One region of the Microbacterium sp. F1-18 genome, then DNA from elsewhere that is predicted to be linked to it. Evidence: predicted binding sites of a transcription regulator. Region 1 holds the regulator's gene; the other holds the start of a gene.
What was found. The regulator LexA, encoded in region 1, represses DNA repair genes until DNA is damaged. The targets are predictions, from matches to a motif close to TCGAACANNTGTTCGA.
Positions count from the first base shown of each region.

Region 2: a site for LexA is predicted at 1,341-1,356, ahead of ACU6RU_RS03060 (DUF222 domain-containing protein). Genes of this name have one in related genera too.

Region 1 covers NZ_JBREVD010000001.1:29,743-33,154, forward strand. Annotated here, with positions in the region: gene ACU6RU_RS00160 (histidinol-phosphate transaminase) at 1-420, opposite strand, end outside; gene ACU6RU_RS00165 (LysM peptidoglycan-binding domain-containing protein) at 492-851, opposite strand; gene lexA (transcriptional repressor LexA) at 1,108-1,773, shown strand; gene ACU6RU_RS00175 (dipeptidyl-peptidase 5) at 1,841-3,412, shown strand, end outside.
Region 2 covers NZ_JBREVD010000001.1:656,980-660,391, forward strand. Annotated here, with positions in the region: gene ACU6RU_RS03050 (hypothetical protein) at 1-658, shown strand, start outside; gene ACU6RU_RS03055 (GNAT family N-acetyltransferase) at 725-1,231, shown strand; gene ACU6RU_RS03060 (DUF222 domain-containing protein) at 1,391-2,836, shown strand; gene ACU6RU_RS03065 (cytochrome b/b6 domain-containing protein) at 3,104-3,412, opposite strand, start outside.

The DNA.
Region 1 (3,412 bases):
GTCGGGCGCACGCGTCCCCGCGACGTACTGCGCGCCGGTCGCGCGCGTCAGCAGCGGGTACATCGAGTAGGTGGGGCCGAAGCCCATCGCGGTGCGGCCCGGTCCGCCGAAGGCCTGGAGCAGGTGCTGCAGCACCTCGTTCGATCCGTTCGCAGCCCAGATCCGATCCGCCGTGAGACCGTGGCCCAGGTACTCGGCGAAGGACTCGCGCAGGTGGGTGAACTCTCGATCGGGATAGCGGTTGACATCTCGCAGGGCACGGGCGACGGCATCCAGGATGTCGTCGGCGACCTCTTCGGGAACCGGATGCGTGTTCTCGTTGACGTTCAGCGCGACCGGGAGCGGCGCCTGAGGGGCACCGTACGGGGTGAGGCCTCTCAGATCGTCTCTGAGGGGCAGATCATCCAGACTCGGGCTCATCCCACCCATGCTAGGCCGCAGCGCGTCGTCGAGTGACCGAACTCGGCGGACTCACCGCGCGCAGCAGCTCGTCAGCTGGCGTCCGTGTACTCGAGCGGGATGGCCAGCGTCTGGCCGGCCTCGAGCTGACCCGAGCCGAGCGCGTTGAGTCGGACGATCGCGTCGACGACGTCGCGGGGGTCGGCCGCGGGGGCGACCTCTTCGGCGATCGACCAGAGGGACTCCCCCGACATCACGGTGACGGTCGTGAACGAGCCCGCGGGCGCCCCTGCGTCGTTCGAGGCGAGCGCGCCACCGCCGGAGAGTGCGACCGCAGTGATGGCGACGACCGCCGGGAGGGCGGCGATCGTCGCAACGACGCGGCGTCCGCGGCGCGTCATACGCAGGCGGGTACGGGGGGCCGGTGCGAAGCGGGCATCGATCGTGGTCATGACATCTCCTCGGGAGCGGTAGGAAGATTCGCCCTCGCCTCTCGGCCGGGAGAGACGGGTGCGAACTTCGGTTCCGAACGTATCTTCGATATTGTGTGGTGTCAACCACCCACCGAAATCGGAGACCGATCGAAGAGACACGCGGAGCGTTCCGTGATGTCGCCGTCGTATCGGGCTACCTTTTCGACAGCGAGAGCCCACCACGAACCTCCGACATCGGGTCGGGGACGGGGCGTGACGACAGGAGACCGGCGGTATGAGCGAGAAGCCGCAGACGCGACGACGCAAGAATCTGAGCGACAAGCAGCTCGCGATCCTCGAGGTGATCCAGCACGCGATCGCCCGCAACGGCTATCCGCCGAGCATGCGCGAGATCGGCGACGCGGTCGGCCTCAAGTCGCTCTCGAGCGTCACCCACCAGCTGAACCAGCTCGAGCTCAGCGGCTACCTCCGCCGCGACCCCGGCAAGACCCGGGCGATGGAGGTCCTGATCGACCTCCCCGGCACGGCCGGTGAGAACCCGGCCGATGCGGCGCCCGCTCTCGGCGACGCCGCCCTGGTCCCTCTCGTGGGCCGGATCGCGGCCGGGGTCCCGATCACCGCCGACCAGCAGGTCGAGGAGATCTTCCCGCTGCCACGCCAGCTCGTCGGCAAGGGAGAGCTCTTCATGCTCAAGGTCGTCGGCGACTCGATGATCGATGCGGCCATCTGCGACGGCGACTGGGTCGTCGTGCGCGCACAGGCGACAGCCGACAACGGAGAGATCGTCGCCGCGATGCTCGACGGCGAGGCGACCGTGAAGACACTCCGTCAGCGCGACGGTCACACCTGGCTCCTCCCCCGCAACTCCGCCTTCGAGCCGATCCTCGGCGACGACGCGACGCTCCTCGGCAAGGTGGTCGCCGTCCTCCGCGCCGTCTGACCCGCGCGCCGCCGCGCACCTCCCGTCATCTCGCCGCGGGGTGCCGCGGCTCGCGTAGCGTGGCGGTATGTCGCAGCAACTGCCCTACGGTTCCTGGCCTTCTCCCCTGACCGCATCGTGGGCGAGCTCGTCGTCACTGCGCCTCGACGGCGCCGGCTTCGTCGGCGATGAGGTCTGGTGGGGCGAGTCGCTGCCCGACGAGGGCGGCCGCGTCGCCGTCGTGCGCCGCCGAGGCGACGGCGAGGTCGAGGTCGTCCTTCCCGCCCCCTGGAACGCCCGGTCACGCGTCCACGAGTACGGCGGAGGTGCGTGGGCGGTCTCCGATGACGGCGATCTGTTCTTCGTCGACAAGTCCGACCAGCGCATCCGTCGCCTCCGCCCCGGCGGCGAGCCCGAGGCGCTCACCCCCGACGAGAGCGGCACGCACTACGGCGGGCTTCGCTGGCAGCGCGGCGTCCTGCTCGCGGTGCGCGAACGCGAACGCTCAGAGGGCACTCCCGGACGCCACATCGTGCGCATCGACGGCGCTACGGGCGCCCACGCTTCGGGCGTGACCGAGCTCGCGGGCGGCAGCGACTTCGTCGCCCAGCCCGCCCTCTCACCCGATGGCTCGCACCTCGCCTGGGTGGCCTGGGACCACCCGGACATGCCCTGGGACCGCACCCGCATCCGCGTCGTCGACCTCCGCGCCCCGCACCGGGTCCGTGACGTCGCCGGTGGCAGCACGGCCGCGCTTCAGCCGGAATGGACCCCCGATGGCCAGCTCGTCGTCGTCGACGAGCCGACCGGGCGCTGGAACCTCTACCGCGTCGACCCCGACGCCGACGCGAACCCGGCCCCGATCTCCCCCGCCGACGCTGACACAGGCGGCGGGCTGTGGGTGCTGGGAACCCGCTGGTACGCGCCGCTCGATGACGGCCGCGTCGTCGCCGTCCGCACGCACGGATCGGATCAGCTCGTCGTCATCGACCGCGACGGTGGCGCCGTCCCGCTCCCGGTACCCGCCACAGCGCGGCTGCAGATCGAGGATGTCGCGGGCAGCAGCGCCCTCGTCAGCGGCACGATGCCGGGCGCGACGGGGCTGTGGATCGTCGATCTGGACAGCGGCGAGGCGACCGCGGTGCGCGGCGGCGCTCCCGATGTCGATGCGGCATGGATTCCGCACGCCCGTCAGCTGACGACCGAAGGCCCGCACGGCCCCGTGCACGCCTTCGCCTACCCGCCGACCAATCCCGACGTCGAAGCGCCGACCGATGAGCTGCCACCGTACCTCGTGTGGGTACACGGCGGTCCGACCTCGCATGTGGGCGGTACGGCGGACAGCAAGGTGGCCTACTTCACCAGTCGCGGCATCGGCGTGCTCGACGTCAACTACGGCGGCTCGACGGGCTACGGCCGCTCGTACCGCGAACGACTGAAGGGCCAGTGGGGCGTCGTGGACGTCGACGATGTCGCGACCGCTGCCCGAGGGCTCGCCGCCGACGGACTCGCCGACCCGTCACGTCTCGCGATCGAGGGCGGCTCCGCGGGCGGCTGGACCGTGCTCGCGGCGCTGGTCGGAACCGACGTGTTCGGTGCCGGCGTCTCGCGGTACGGCGTCGGCGACGCACGCGCCTTGGCGGCTGAGACGCATGACTTC
Region 2 (3,412 bases), 630 kb from region 1:
CCCCGCGTCACTCGCGGTGAAGGTGCTGGTCGTGGCGGTCGCCTGCGGATTGACCGCCGTGGCAGCGAGGCACCCCGCGATCGCCGCGAGACGCGGGACGTGGCTCCTCGCTTCGGCGATGACAGCGTACGCAGCCTTCTCCACGTGCCGCGCCGTAGCGGGGCTGACGGCCGGGTGGGATTCGCCGTTCTTCCGCTCATGGATGTCGGTCGTGCCGACGACCCTCGCCGGGGCCGTCCTGGTGCTTCTCACGGGTGTCGCGCTGCTGATGATCCTGTCGGACCGGAGCGCGACGGCGGCGGCGCGACGCCCGCCTGCTGCGTCGTCGCTCGGCCGTGGACAGATGTGGTCGGTCGCCCTGAGCTCGTTCGACATCGTGCGGACGGCGCTCGGCACCGCCCGCGCGGATCGGATGAGGGACGAGCTGCTCGCCGCGGCACGGACGCTCGATCCGGACGCGGTGCTCGGCGCGACGCGAACGGGAACGCGCCTGCGCGCTGGCGGCGAACAGGCGGCGGTGGAGACGGCGCTCCGCGCCCGCCTGGTCGCGGCGGGGTGGAGCCCGGGCGAGGTCGGTCTGCTCTCGGTCGAGGCAGCGGCCGAGGGTGAGGCTGCGGCCGGCCATGATGCCGAAGAAGGGGTCGAGCTCGGAGCCTGATGAGCCCGCGGCGCAACCCCGACGGCTCGATTTCACGCCACCGCCACCCGCGCGTAGAGTCTGGCCATGGAAGCCGAACTGCAGACCGACATCGTCGTCCGTCCGGTGCGGGATGTCGACGCCGAAGCCCTCGGGCGCGTGCACGCCACCTGCTGGCACGAGACCTACGACCACCTCATCAGCACGGCCGCGCTCCAGAGCGTGTCGCCTCGCCGACTCGCCGAGCTGTGGACGCACTGGGCCGCGCAGGGCGAGGACTTCCGGATGTACGCCGCGCTCGTCCGCGGCGAGATCGTCGGCTTCGTGGGTTCGGGCCCGGCTCGCGACCGCGACGCGCCTCGGATGCGCGAGCTCTACTTCATCTACCTGCTCGACGCGTGGCACGGCACCGGCATCGGCCAGCGCCTGTTCGATGCCGCCGTCGAGAAGGACGAGGGGATCTACCTGTGGGTCGCGGAGGACAACCCCCGCGCGCACCGTTTCTACGAGCGCAACGGCTTCACGCTCGACGGACAGACCCACACCGAGCCCTTCCTCGGTGAGACGCTGACCGAGGTCCGCTTCGTTCGCTGACGTGAAGTCCGCTCTGGCCGGAGTCCGCTCCGGCTGGCGCCTGCCCGGCTTCGGTGGGGGCGTTTATTGTCATTCCTCCCCATCGGATGGTTCGGCGAGTTATCCTCGCTCGTAGATATATTCGATAGTGATGTCGCACCCCGCTGCGACAATGGGAACATGGCAGCGAGCGGTGGGGCTGGTGAAATCAGCGGGATGCGACGCGATGACGCCGCGCCCGCGCAGGTGCTCGCGTTCGCGCGGTTCGCGGAAGCGCTCGATCTTGTCCATGCCGGAGAGGTCGAGCGGATGCGTGCGTTGGCCGATCTGGGACGGTCGGCGTTGCGTGAGGCCCGGCGCGATGGGGTGCGGGGCATGGCCTCCGACATGGAGCTGCGATCGGTCGCGGCCGAGGCGGCGGGGATGGCGCGGTTGACGGATCGGCGGTTGCAGGGCGAGATCGACCATGCGATGACCGTCATCGACGACTACCCGGCCGTGTTCGCCGCGTGGGTGGAACGGCGGATCGAACGCGGACACGTGGATGTGATCGTGAAGGCCGGGGCCGGGGTGCCCGATGAGGTGCGAGGGTCGTTCGCGGATGCCGCGATCGATGTATGCGAGCGGGATGTACCGTCCCGGGTGCGGGGTGCGCTCGAGGTTTTGGCGGCGCGGGTGCACCCCCAGTCGTTCACGGAGCGGCATGGTGCTGCGGCGGCGGAGCGGTGCGTGCGCGTGTTCCGCGGGTCGGACGGGATGTCGAACCTCGTCGCCAACCTCCCCACCGTCATCGCTGTGGGGATGCTTGACCGGCTCACCCAGATGGGACAAGCCGTCAAGGATGCCCGGGATGCCCGGGATGCCCGGGATGCGGGCGGTTGCGGGGATGCGGTGGAGGCGGATGCTGCCTCGGCCGGTGCTGCCTCGGCCGGTGCTGCGGGCGCCGGGGCGGATGCGGCGCCAGACGCCCGGACGATGGATCAACTGCGTGCTGACATTCTCGGCGACCTTGTCCTCGGCGGAGCACCCGTGGTCGACCCGACCTACGGAACCGACCGGGCCGGTGGGCTCGGCGCGATCCGAGCACGAGTCCAAGTCACCGTCACCGCCGAGACCCTGATAGGCCGTGACGAGCACCCCGCCGACGCTGTCGGTGCCGGACTGATCGACGCCGACACGGCGCGTGAACTCGCCGGACAGGTCACCGAGTGGGACCGGCTCTTCATCGACCCGGTCACCCGCACCCCGGTCGAGATCGACACCTACCGGCCCACCATCGCGATGAAGAAACTCCTCACCGCCCGAGACCAGCACTGCAGGTTCCCCGGATGCCGCAGAGCCGCGATCCGATGCGAACTCGACCACACCATCGACTACGCCCTCGGCGGCCACACCCACCTCCTCAACCTCGCCCACCTGTGCCAGAGACACCACTCCATGAAGCAATTCACGACATGGGAAGTGCGGCAGATCGGCGGCGGGGTCCTCGAATGGACCTCGCCCCTGGGGCGGGTCTACCGCGAAGACGTACCGACGCCGGCCGTGTGCTTCACCACCGGCACGGTGGACCCGCCACCGGGTGGTCGGACCGGCGGAGCACCGCCACCCGAACCACCACCATTTTGATCGTGAGGGCCGGGCAGTCCCGCGCCGGGGACGAGCGGGATGCCCCAGCGGGATGCCCCGCGCTCCGAGCGAGGCAACAGCGCGCCTGCGCCCGAGCGCGGCAACATCGTGCCTGCGACACCGGCCCCGCGACGCCGCGACCGCACATTGGGCGTGTCGCACCGGGGGCGTGTCGCACCGCACCTGCGCCACCGGGCGTGCGACACCGGGGCGTGCGACACCGGCCCCGCGACGCCGCGACGCCGCGACGCCGGGTCACGTCCGCGATCAGCGGGTGATGGTCGGGCCGAACAAGCGCGCGATCGGTGCGAGCACGGCGGGACGGGCAGCGACGCACGCTCCGACGATGACGCCGAGCGACAGCACGAACAGCCAGAAGCCGGTCCAGTTGTCGGCGTAGGCCGTCGGGTCCACCGACCCTTGTGCGGCATACATGTGATTGAGGTTGCGAAGCGCTCCCGTGGCGAGAACGAGTGCGACATGGGTCACGATGAAGACCGCGAAGAACAGCATCACGAGCACGTGAAGGCGGCGCGCCGGCTCCAGCGGCAGGATCCGGTTCATCCGCGCGTCGCC